3 regions of the Virgibacillus carmonensis genome follow, and region 2 is predicted to be linked to each of the others. Evidence: riboswitches for the same ligand, from Rfam matches in the RefSeq annotation. Region 2 holds a riboswitch; each other region holds the start of a gene.
The links. A riboswitch is a leader RNA that binds a small molecule or an ion and turns the genes downstream of it on or off. The one in region 2 is predicted to bind S-adenosylmethionine.

Region 1 (4,250 bases), on a different contig from region 2:
CTTTTTTCAATACAATATCAACCTCAAGTCCAGGTTGTACCTGTTCCCGATATCTTCCATCTATTGTCATGTCAAACTATCCTCTCTGTTTAAAGCTATTCACATTATACATGACAGAATCAATTACTTCATCCACTCTGGTTTGCCAAATCCTTTAAACTCTTCATCGATTATTTTTTCGAACTCCGGAGATTCAATTACCTCTTTAATATCCTTTGCCCATTCTGTTTCTAAATCTTTTGTATTAACAACCACTCGGTTGCGGTAGTCATCAGGCATATTTTCTAGGACCAAGGCATCCAATAAATCTAGATCTGCTGCTAGCGCATAATTTCCTGGGACTGCAGCCAAATCTTCACTCTCCACTGTTCGTGGCAGTTGTCCAGCTTCCACTTGTTGGAATGTTAGATTTTTCGGGTTATCCACCACGTCATCAACCGTCGCACGTAATGGATCAATATCATCCTTAATCGTAACAAGACCTGCATCCTGTAACATAATCAATGTTCTAGCTAAATTTGTTGGATCATTCGCAATCGTAATTGTGCTTCCGTCTTCTATGTCCTCTAACGAATCAAATTTAGTAGAATACACACCCATTGGAGCTGTTGGAACAATTTTTATCTCAGACAAATCCATGCCATGCTCTTTCTCAAATGCTTCGTAATATATCTTATGCTGAAATAAGTTCGCATCCAAATCTCCGTTATCCAAAGCTTTGTTTGGTTGAATGTAATCACTGAACTCAACATTTTTAACTGTATATCCTTTTTCCTCAAGTAATGGCTTTAATGCTGTAGTTACCATGTCACTGTAAGGGCCAACCGTTGCACCAAATGTAATTGTCTTGTCATCTTTTGATTCACCAGATGCCCCTCCAGAACCACAAGACGTCAGCACCAATAAAATAACTAACGTAAAAATTAGACCTAATCCCTTTTTCATAGTAAAATCCTCCTTATTATCGTTTATTAACTGCTCTTGCAATGAAATCACCAGTGTATTGAATAACTTGCACCAGCACAATCAATACAATTACAGTCGTGTACATCACCATATCATCGTAGCGGTAATAGCCATATCGAATCGCTAGATCACCAATACCACCGCCACCGATTGTGCCTGCCATTGCGGAATACCCGATTAAACTGATCGTCGTAATCGTTAATCCACTAATAATTCCAGGCTTAGCTTCAGGTAGAATAATATCTTTAATAATCATCCACGGCGAAGCGCCAACAGAAATTGCCGCTTCAATCACACCTTTATCAATTTCACGCGCAGCAGACTCCACTATTCTTGCAAAAAATGGGATAGCAGCAACTGATAATGGGACTGCAGCAGCGGTGGGTCCAATTGTCGTACCTAATATGTAGTTCGTAAAAGGCAATAAGAAAACTAGTAAAATAATAAATGGTACCGAACGAATTAGATTGGTCACTACCCCAGCGATGCTTTTTACCACTTTATTTTCCAAAAATAGCCCTCGATCTGTGACATACAATACTATTCCAAGTGGTAGTCCGATTACGATAGCAATCACTAACGCTACACCAACCATGTACAACGTTTGAAAGAATGCCAAATTAAGTTCTGGCAAAATATCGATTAGACGACTAAACTCCATGCTGAATCACCTCCACCTGTTTCACGCGATTCATCAGATAAGTAATTGCTTTTTCCACTTCATCTCTATCACCATTTAACTCCATGACAAAAATTCCGAGCGGCGCATCCTGAATGTATTCAACTTTTCCATGTAAAATGTTTCCGCTAACCCGATATCCTTGAAGCATATCAGATACAATTGCTTCTTTTGCGAGCTCTCCTCGAAATTGAAGCTTAATCAATGTACCTTTACATCTTGCTAACAATTTATCAGGTAATGAAAATTGCAGTACAGTTTGAATAAACTTTTTCGTTAGCCCTTCTTTTGGATCGGAAAAAATATCATAAACAGCACCTTCCTCAACAATCCTCCCATCCTGCATTACGGCACATCGGTGACAAATTTCTTTGACAACTTCCATCTCATGTGTGATCACGACTATCGTGATACCGAGCTCTACATTAATCTGTTTCAATAATGCCAGAATGGACTTTGTTGTACTAGGATCAAGCGCTGATGTGGCCTCATCACACAACAGTACTTTCGGATTATTTGCAAGAGCTCTTGCGATACTAACGCGTTGCTTTTGCCCCCCGCTTAACTGCGCTGGATAATGATTGATCTTGTCGGTTAAACCTACTAAATCCAACAACTCTACTACTCTATCTTTTCGGGCATCTTTACTCAGCCCAGCTGCCTTTAACGCAAACGCAACATTTTCAAACACCGTTTTAGAAGCGACTAAATAGAAACCTTGAAATATCATGCCGATTGATTGTCGTGCTGTTCGTAACGCTTTCGGAGGCAAGGCTAGTAGATTAACCCCATCAACCAAGACGCTTCCTGATGTAGGGCGTTCCAAAATATTCATACAGCGAAGCAACGTACTTTTTCCAGCACCACTATAGCCAACAATCCCGTATACCTCCCCCTTTTTCACTTGCAGTGATACACGGTCAACCCCGATAATTTTCTCATGTTTCGTTTGATAAACCTTTTCAATATCTTGAAGTTCAATCATCGCTTACCCCCCTCTCCCTCTCAAGAACACAAAAACCCTCTTCCAAAATGAAAGAGGGAGTTGAGTTTGTATTCAATCCTTATCTTTCAGAATGGTAAACTATCATTCTGCAGGAAATAGCACCACTCCAAAACGGAAGGTTGCTGTGACATCAATGGGCCTAGTCCCTCCGTCACTCTGGATAAGATATGTAGTTGTAAAATTTTAATAAGACTAATCATATAGCCGTTTTTCATATTTGTCAATAATTATTTTCGGAAAAGATTTAATTTTCCGATTCTACGTACCGCTTCCGACAGTCGATTTTCATCAGCTAACAATCCTATCCGCACATATCCTTCTCCTGCCGGGCCAAAGCCATTTCCAGGTGCTGTAACAACATGTGCTTTTTCTAGTAGCAAGTCTGCAAATTCTTCTGAGGTATAGCCCTCTGGAACTGGTAACCAAGCGAAAAATGTTCCGTTTGGCGCCTCAACCTTCCAGCCGATTTCATTTAGCTTTTCGATAAAGCAATTTCGGCGTTCTTCGTATGTCGACACTAATTTTTGTACCGCTTCCTGGTCACTGTTCAGTGCAGTCGCTGCAGCTTGTTGAATCCCACCAAACAAGCTAACGTGAACATGATCCTGGATTAAATTTATGCTTTCAATTACTGACTTATTCCCAACGGCAAACGCAACACGCCAGCCAGCCATATTATATGTTTTCGATAAGGTGTACATCTCGATTCCAATGTCCTTTGCCCCTTCTGACTGCAAGAAACTTTGTGGCTTCTGCCCATCAAACCCAATCGCACCATACGCAAAGTCATGCAACACACAGATACCATGTTTTTTTGCAACCTCAACAGTTTCATCGAAGAATTCCTTTGTAGCAGTCGCTGACGTCGGGTTATTTGGATAATTTAAAAACATTAATTTCGCTCTGTCCAATGCGTCATCTCGAATCTGGCCATAATCAGGTAAAAAATTATGATCCTCAAGTAATGGCATCATTTCCGTTTTTGCATCTGCAAGTGCAATACCTGACATATAATCCGGGTAACCTGGATCAGGTAACAATGCCGTATCACCTGGATTTAGCAGGCATTGGCTCAGCTCAACAAGGCCGGATTTAGCCCCAAACATGATGGCCACCTCCGTTTCTGGATCGACCTCAACCCCATATTCCCTTTTGTAAAAGTCAGCCATCGCTTGTTTAGCATACCCGAAACCCTGAAACGGTGAATATTTATGATTGATTGGATCTTCTGCAGCATTTTGTAATGACTCAACAATATGATCGGGTGAAGGTAAATCTGGATTTCCCTGCCCCAAGTTAATCACGTCGTGTCCCTCGTTTTGCAGTTGCTGCACTTTTTTTACAAGCTTCGCAAAAAATTGCTCTGGCAAACGTTTCAATGCCTCAGACTGTTCAAACCTATGCAAATCTCTCACTCCCCAATTCTGATAATTGCTACTAATAATAGCCTCTGATTAGTGGTTTGTAAAGGAAGAAAAATGCAACACCATCTCACATATCTTTCTAATGATAATACAACCAATATATCCACATTTTAGATAAAAGTGGACTATTATGGTACTATTACAAGATAATAAAAAAGGTAAGGAGATCAACAAT
Region 2 (4,250 bases):
AATTCATTTGGCTCAACAAAGTGGATGATAGCGCCAAACGAGAGCATGAGTAGAAATACAGAAATCAATAGCCTCAGAATAATTGGTAACCGGAAATATATGTGTTTAAATAGTTCAATACGCATGATTTCACCTTTATTTATAGTTATTTTTTAATGTTTAGCTAATGCTTTCTTTTTTCTTACAGTATGGACGAATAAACGTAAAAAAAGACATCCAAGCAGGATGCCTTTTTCAATTCAGGGTTATTGTATTGTTTTTTTAATGCTTTGATATACTTCATCCCAGAAATCAGTGTTATCGCGAAATGATTTTGTCATGAAGAGTAGCATTTCGTTGAGCTTTTCTTTGTAGTCATCAGCGTCCTTATTAGGTAAATTTGTACGAGAATCATCAAGAAATTGTTGAATCTTGTCTGCTCGAGGTCCCCACTTTGCTACTTCATTACCTGCTTCATCGATGAAAACAAATATTGGTATGGATTTTGATTTTCCGTTCGTAAGATACTGATCCATGAGTTCTAAATTCGCGTCTCTCGGAAACAAAGCCACTTCCATATTGGTATACTCGGCGATACGCAATAAAATTGGTACATTTAACATGGCATCTCCACACCAATCTTCCGTCAAAACCAACACTCGAAGCCGCTTTCTACTTACATGTTGGAAAAATTCCTCATCATTTGGAACCGTGAAGTGATCATAAATATGTATTAAATTTTCTTTATGTTTTTCCATTGATTCGATATATGCGTCAGGTGACATTCCTTTTTCATACCACTCATTTAACGTCATTCAAATTTCTCTCCTTTGTATACAAGTCTTTGTCAAATTTTACCCAACTAGACATGGTTCGTAAACAAAAGTGCTTACCGCAATAAAATTTGCTATGATTATAGGAGAATAAATTTAGTAGGAGGAACTTTTAATGGAACAAGCAAACAGAAATTTTCTATTAGAATTATTAAAAACACCGTCACCATCAAGTAATGAAATGCATATTCAGAAGAAATGGATAAACTATGTTCAAGATTTTGCCGATGAGATTCGCACGGATAATGCGGGTAACGCAATTGGTGTTCTAAACCCAGATGCACCCTTTAAGGTTTTACTCGCAGGGCATTGTGATGAAATTGCATTAGTAATAAATCGTATCGATGAAAAAGGGTTTTTGCATTTTGATAAAATGGGAGGAATTAACCCAAAAGCTGCAGTAGGAATGAAAGTTACAATACTAGGCTATGAAAAAACAGTGACTGGTGTTATCGGTGTGAATGCACAGCACCACGGCGGTCTTAAAAATGAATTTGGACTTGAAGATTTATTTATTGATTGTGGATGTAGATCTAAAGAAGAGATGGGAAAATATGTGCAAATAGGAGATCTTGCCGTATATAAAACAGATCCGGAACCATTAATGGATCGTTATATAGCAGGCCGTGGTTTGGATAACCGCACAGGTTCATTTATTGTTGCAGAAGTTCTAAAGCGATTGGCTGATCAAGGCTGTAAAGTAGGAGTGTACGCTGCTAGTACGGTGAATGAAGAAACAAATATGGGTGGAGCCTATTTTGCCGCTGCAGGAATCGAACCAACGATGGCAATCGCTTGTGACGTTACCTTTGCAACGGACTATCCAGCCGTTGATAAAAATAAGCATGGTGATGTTTGTTTAGATGGCGGTCCAGTTCTTGCTAAAGGAGCACCGATAAACATCAAAATTAATAAACTGCTTGAAAAAACGGCTAAAGACTTAAATATGGATATACAATATGAGTTAACACCAAGAATGACAGGCACAGATGCCGACAAAATGCGTTTAACAGGGCGTGGTGTGCCAGTATCACTTGTTTCACTACCATTACGGTACATGCATTCACCTGTAGAAACAGCTAGCTATGAGGATATTGATGAAGAAATTGAGCTACTTGTGACGATGATAGCCAATTTAACCGGTGAAGAAAGTTTAAACCCATTAGAAGACTGAGAAAAATTATAAAATAGTGAAAAAACTGTTTGACAAAATTTCATGACGGTAGTATTGTATTAAGTAATTAAATAGTGAACTTCTTATTCAGAGAGGTGGAGGGACTTGGCCCTGCGATACCTCGGCAACGGACTTTTAAAAGTACTGTGCTAAATCCAACAAGCATTAGCTTGAAAAATAAGAAGAGTGGGCGGATGTATATCCAAATCTCTTCTTATTATCATAAGGAGGGATTTTTTTAATTCTTAAACAGTCGCCTTCGCTTTATTTAAAAACTGAATAGCAACTTCTTATCTAGAGAGGTGGAGGGACTGGCCCTACGATACCTCGGCAGCGTACTTTTTTTAGTAACGTGCCAATTCCAGCAAGCAGTAAGCTTGATAGATGAGAAGAGGGAAGTTTTATGATGCCTCTTCTTATTTTATTAAGAAGAGGCATTTTTGCATTTTAAGGAGGGAAAATATGATTACTTTTGAGAACGTAACGAAGGTTTATCAAGGTAACGGAACACAAGTAAAAGCATTAGACGATGTTGACTTACATATCGAAAAAGGTGAAATATACGGGGTGATTGGTTTTAGTGGGGCTGGAAAAAGCTCGTTAGTACGCTGTGTGAATCTGCTCGAACGTCCAACATCAGGAAAAGTAATTGTAAACAATCAGGACTTACTCAGTCTTACGCCAAAAGAACTACGTGAAGCAAAGCGAAATATTGGAATGATTTTTCAACACTTTAACCTCCTGAATTCAAAAACAGTTTTTACAAACGTGGCAATGCCATTACTGCTAATGAAGACACCAAAGGAAGAAGTAAAAAAAAGAGTTTTCGAGATGTTAGATTTTGTTGGGTTACGTGATAAGGCAGATAATTATCCAGACCAACTTTCAGGTGGGCAAAAACAACGAGTAGGAATTGCACGGGCATTAGCAACAAAGCCATCCGTATTATTGTGTGATGAAGCAACATCAGCGCTTGATCCGCAGACGACAAATGACATTTTAAAACTGTTGAAAAAAATAAATCAGGAGTATAAAATCACGATTTTAATCATTACACATGAGATGGGAGTCATCCGGGAAATCTGCGATAAGGTCGCAGTGCTAGAAAGTGGAAAGGTGATTGAATCTGGATCAACTTTTGATGTGTTTGCTCAACCAAAAACAAAAACTGCTCATAATTTCGTTAGCACAGTCATGCATGATGAGATACCAGAATCAGTTTACCGATTAATTCGAGCGCAAGAAGCTACCAATCAGATTTATCGGATTGTGTTTGTCGGTGAATCGGCTGGACATCCACTTTTATCACAAATAGCGAAAAAATTCGATGTAGAAGTAAATGTGTTGTTTGGTAGTATAACAGAATTACAAGGAACATCCCTTGGTAATTTGATTGTGAAGTTTGAGGGTTCGGCGAAAGAGATTAGTAGAGTTATTATGCATATCAACCAGCAAGAAGTAACAATCAAGGAGGTGCTAGAGGATGTTAGTTGACTTTGATCAAATTATTGTAGCATTAGGAGAGACCATTACAATGGTTGCATTTTCATTAATTTTTGCTACGGTAATCGGATTGCCGCTCGGAATTTTATTAGTTGTAACACGTAAAGGACATTTATGGGAGAACGCTGCCGTTTTTAGTGTACTAAATACAATCGTGAACTTGTTCCGTTCTATACCGTTTATTATCCTTCTTGTGGTAGTTATACCATTTACCAGGTTGATCGTTGGAACCTCGATAGGAACTGCTGCGGCAATCGTCCCAATGGTTTTATTTTCTGGTCCTTATATTGCCAGGTTGATAGAAAACTCGCTGTTAGAAGTTGATCCTGGTGTGATGGAAGCAGCGCAATCGATGGGAGCGACACCGAGACAAATCATTACCCGTTTTTTAATACCAGAAGCATTAAGCTCACTACTACTGGGATTAACAATTGCAACAATAGGACTTGTTGGCGCTTCCGCTATGGCTGGTGCGATTGGTGGAGGAGGACTTGGTGATTTAGCCATTACATATGGATACCAACGATTCGATACGGTAGTGATGATTATTACAGTAGCCATTCTTGTCGTAATGGTGCAAGGATTACAAACGACAGGAAATATTTTATCTAGAAAAATCAGGCGAAGATAAAAAAACACAAAAAAATGAACTAGACAAAAAGGGGATAAAACAACATGAAAAGAATTGGACTTTTATTATTTATAAGTTTAGCGGTGATAACTAGTGCCTGCTCAAATGACGAATCAACTGTTTCAGTAGG
Region 3 (4,250 bases), on a different contig from region 2:
CCTGTTCCCGTCACGGTTCCACCTGTTCCTGCCGTGCATACAAATGCATCTAATTTCCCGTCCATTTGTTCATATATTTCAAGAGCTGTTGTTATTCTATGTACGTCCGCATTTGCTTGATTCTCAAATTGCTGTGGAATGAAACTGCCAGGATTTTCTGTTCGTAATTCCAATGCCTTTTTAATAGCTCCAGGCATTTTTTCTTCGCTTGGAACTAATACAACTTCCGCACCATAAGCTTTTAAAATATTTCTTCTTTCCATTGTGCTGTTATCAGGCATGATCATAATTGCCTGGTATCCTTTCGCAGCTGCGGCCATGGCGAGTCCAATCCCCGTATTCCCACTAGTCGGTTCAATAATCAGGCCACCTGGTTTCAATAATCCCGTTTCTTCTGCAACCCTGATCATATTTATCGCTGCGCGGTCCTTGACACTTCTGCTTGGGTTAAACATCTCAAGTTTAACAAAAACTTCTGCGGCATCATCCGGGACAAGCTTGTTCAACTTTACGATTGGTGTATCTCCCATCAACTCTGTTACATTATTTACAACTTTCATTCAAGACACCTTCCCAACTTAATTCCGAGTATTCCTCTCTATATGTTACTAATTAACTTCTGGTCTTTACAAACTATTTGTCTTGCTACTTTATTATGAGTGATATTAAGAAAAGCGCAAGCGCCTTGTAAGACACGACAAGCATAAGCAGAGCGGTGCAGTGTGAGTGCTTTGCTCGCCCGGAAGCGAACTGCTTATGTCTCGAGTGTCTAGGCGCTGGAGCTAGACAGACACGAAAAGCGTAAGCGCCTTGTAAGACACGACAAGCATAAGCAGAGGGGTGCAGTGTGAGTGCCTTGCTCGCGCGGAAGCGAACTGCTTATGTCTCGAGTGTCTAGGCGCTGGAGCTAGACAGACAATCGCCAAATTTTTATATTTTCTTTGATACTTGAAAAAAGCTTGTAGAAAAACCTTTTTTCTACAAGCTTTTTTTCAATGCCCAATTATGCTTTCGACCGATAGCTCAAATTATGTTCTTTTAGTGTTTCGTCTTTTCCAAATAAGAAATGCTTCTCCATATCAGGGGAGTATTTTGAATTAATTGTCTCAACGCCTACCGCTTCTGCCACTGCACGAAGCATTGCTGGTGATGCCCCACAACACAAGCCAATATAATTAATGCCGATATCCTTTGCCTCTTTTGCCCACTCTGCTAATTCATAGCGATTATGGTAAAGAGGGTCCAGTGCTGTCGGGAAGGTTGTTTCTAAAGGTAAATGACAGCTGCATCCTCCATCAGGCAGATTAAAGAATGTCGGGTTTTCTTCACTTGTGCGGTATGGAATAGGCAATCCACCCACATATCCACCAACATTTTTTCGTATGTCCGCGAGATATGGTTGCATCGTGTGAGGACCCCTGAAGCAATTCATGCCAACAACTAGCGCACCTTTTTCAGATAGGACTTTACAAGATTCATCGACAGTGTAGCCGTCTCGTAAAATATTTTCTCCCATTAAACCAAATGTAATGACTGCTGGTAAATCTTGTTTTTGAATTTCCTCTAAAGCGATAAGTGCTTCTTCATGGTAATAAAACGTTTCACCATTTATGAAATCAACTCCTTCTTCCTTACACCACTTCACCATTTCGGCAAATATATTTCTTACTTTGGTCTTAGATTCAGAGTCTTCTGGATCAAAAATATTCGTATTTGATATATTTCCAGCCACCAACGCTTCTTCTTTTGTATTTTCCTTGGCAACCTCTTTTGCGAGACGGATAGCATTTCTATTTAATGGCTCTAGTAACTCTTCTTTCCCAATGATACGCATTTTTTCCCTGTGGGCATTATATGTAAAAGCTAATACAACATCAGAACCAGCATTCATATAATCCCTGTATGCTTGTTTAAGCGCTTCAGGGTTATCCAGCGCCACCTCGGGAACAAAGGAACCAGCTTGTAAATATCCCCTTCGTTCCAATTCGAATAAATACCCTTCCCCACAAATAACAGTACCTTCTCTTAAACGTTCTTCCAAACTACGCTTCATTTCTTTTCCTCCTCGTATACTTTCATTAGCCAAAAATAAAACCCCTTCTTATATAAGAAGAGGTTTAGGCACGTGGCTAGTTACTCTTCTTATCTCCAAGCTTTACACTTCTGGAATTAGCACAGTATTTAAAAAACCTGTTGCTGAGGTTTCAAAGGGCCAGTCCCTCCACCTCTCTGGATAAGAAAATTACATTATTTAATTATTAATTAGGTTACATGTGTTGCTATTGAATGTCAAGTATAGATTTATAATATTTCGAAATAACTCAGTAAATTCTTTTAGACTACGAAATTATAGAGGCCAGCTATACTCCATTGCCTGTCGGTGAGAAAACTAAACTTGAATCTCCTCTATAACCGATTCCAATTCACTAATAGATGCTTCCACTATTCTTTCATACAGGCGCAAAATAGACTCTCCATAGTCGTCTCCCGGGACGGCCCATTTACCATTTAGGGCCTGCCATGTTGGTGCGCTCCCCCGTTGAACTAGATCAAAACGCGGATCAATCAATGGATACTTATCAGGCAATGATTCCGTAGAAGCATAGGCAAACAGGTGTTGAATGTGTGCAAGAGCTCCATCTCTTGGGGTGGCAAAACTAGCACCTTGATTATCAGGTCCCGTAGCACCAATCCCAGCATAATTATTCTGCCCAGATTCAACGACACCTGTAAAACGGAAGTAGTCGGTTTCATGCAAGGCTTGTGCGAAAGCAATATCTCCTTTAATACCATAATACTCCCCGAATTCTAAATAATATCTTCCTAATGCGGGCGCATTTGGATTAATAGCATGCACATAACGATTTAACTGTTCTGGAGATAAAAGAATTGGGCCTGAAATTGGATATCCTGAAATAATAGTTTCTTCCTGATCCCGGTCTTCAACAATAAAAGCATTTTCAATCCCTGCTTCTTTAACTCTTGCTAAACGTTCCTCTGCATTTTTCCTGTTCTCAAAAGCTCCAGCTTGAACACGATACCAAGTTTCACCAGTTATATTGGTTGGGTCGACAAACGCAGGGATCCCCTTGGTATCAAGATAATTAACCCGATTGTCTGCATTTTCCCTTTCCTTAAAAGATCCTGCAATGACATGATAGGTCGTTACCATAGTAGTTTCCTCAAGAATATAAGCGTCGCCTATTCCCGCTTCCTTAACCTCCGTCAATCGCTGTTCCGCATTAGCTCGATTTTCGAAAGCACCAGCCTGTACACGGTACCAAGTATCACCAGATACAGTGATTTCACCAAAGAAAGCAGATATCCCCTTGGAATCAAGGTAAGCCACCCGTTCTTCAGCGTTCGCTTGTTCTTGAAAGGATCCAGCAATCAATTTATACAGTACATCCGATGATACTTTTTCCAGATTAAAGGCACGCTCCAGACCATTTACATGCCCCCGGGCTACTTTTTGTCGATAGGAGGGGTCGGCCAATTTCGTTGCATTGCCTGCATTATCAATAAAACCATTTTCCGTTAATAAGGCTGGCATTATCGATTCTCGCAATACATGAAAGTTAGCCTGTTTTTGCCCCCTATCCGTTAATTCATTAACAGCAGTAATTTCACTGTGCAAGATATCCTGATACTGCGCTGTCAGGGATGAATCAGATAACCCAATATAAATATAATCCTCATATCCTTGCGCAGAACCATTGAAGGCATTGCAATGAATCGACAAAAAATAGTCCGCATTCCATGCATTGGCTTCATTTGTGCGTTCTGCTAAACTTACGGAAGTATCTGTTGTACGGCTCATATTCACCTCAACATCTTTATATTCGTTGTTCAGCAGATCACGGATACGTAAGGCAATATCTAGTACAATATTCTTTTCCTTTAAACCTTGTCCGCTAGCGCCTGGATCAGAACCACCATGACCTGGATCTAAATAAATTTTAACCATTAAATTCCCTTCTCTCTAATTATTTGCCACGGATTTGTAAAAACTACTGAGTACTTGGCAAATTAGTACTCTATTTATTCTATGATTCGAGGAGAAAACCCGCTGGGGCAGCTGTGCTTAAAAACCTGAAAACAGGTGATTGTCCAAGTTTATGTTCTAGTCAGGAGATTCATAGAGTTTAGTTTAGAGGTAGAAAAATAATCAATCAAACCTATTAATTATTAATGCCTGCCACCTGAATATACTCAGGTGGCAGGCATGGTAGAAAAAATATCTATTCTGT

Region 1: it holds a riboswitch for S-adenosylmethionine, as region 2 does, so the genes downstream of both, AC3G7N_RS02375 (methionine ABC transporter ATP-binding protein) here and AC3G7N_RS12035 (methionine ABC transporter ATP-binding protein) in region 2, are expected to answer to the same signal.
Region 3: it holds a riboswitch for S-adenosylmethionine, as region 2 does, so the genes downstream of both, AC3G7N_RS15095 (homocysteine S-methyltransferase family protein) here and AC3G7N_RS12035 (methionine ABC transporter ATP-binding protein) in region 2, are expected to answer to the same signal.

The regions. Positions count from the first base shown of each region.
Region 1 is NZ_JBYQFJ010000002.1:219,533-223,782, forward strand. It holds gene AC3G7N_RS02360 (YwbE family protein) at 1-70, opposite strand, end outside; gene AC3G7N_RS02365 (MetQ/NlpA family ABC transporter substrate-binding protein) at 124-945, opposite strand; gene AC3G7N_RS02370 (methionine ABC transporter permease) at 962-1,627, opposite strand; gene AC3G7N_RS02375 (methionine ABC transporter ATP-binding protein) at 1,617-2,630, opposite strand; SAM riboswitch class I at 2,707-2,818, opposite strand; gene AC3G7N_RS02380 (pyridoxal phosphate-dependent aminotransferase) at 2,879-4,057, opposite strand; gene AC3G7N_RS02385 (Cof-type HAD-IIB family hydrolase) at 4,249-4,250, shown strand, end outside.
Region 2 is NZ_JBYQFJ010000013.1:77,928-82,177, forward strand. It holds gene AC3G7N_RS12020 (potassium channel family protein) at 1-125, opposite strand, end outside; gene AC3G7N_RS12025 (thioredoxin family protein) at 246-794, opposite strand; gene AC3G7N_RS12030 (M20/M25/M40 family metallo-hydrolase) at 928-1,986, shown strand; SAM riboswitch class I at 2,067-2,170, shown strand; SAM riboswitch class I at 2,274-2,377, shown strand; gene AC3G7N_RS12035 (methionine ABC transporter ATP-binding protein) at 2,449-3,480, shown strand; gene AC3G7N_RS12040 (methionine ABC transporter permease) at 3,470-4,120, shown strand; gene AC3G7N_RS12045 (MetQ/NlpA family ABC transporter substrate-binding protein) at 4,165-4,250, shown strand, end outside.
Region 3 is NZ_JBYQFJ010000021.1:26,314-30,563, reverse strand. It holds gene cysK (cysteine synthase A) at 1-560, opposite strand, end outside; gene AC3G7N_RS15095 (homocysteine S-methyltransferase family protein) at 1,004-2,053, opposite strand; SAM riboswitch class I at 2,140-2,240, opposite strand; partial or broken gene AC3G7N_RS15090 (SPOR domain-containing protein) at 2,390-3,154, opposite strand; partial or broken gene AC3G7N_RS15085 (N-acetylmuramoyl-L-alanine amidase) at 3,179-3,967, opposite strand; gene AC3G7N_RS15080 (ectoine synthase) at 4,242-4,250, opposite strand, start outside.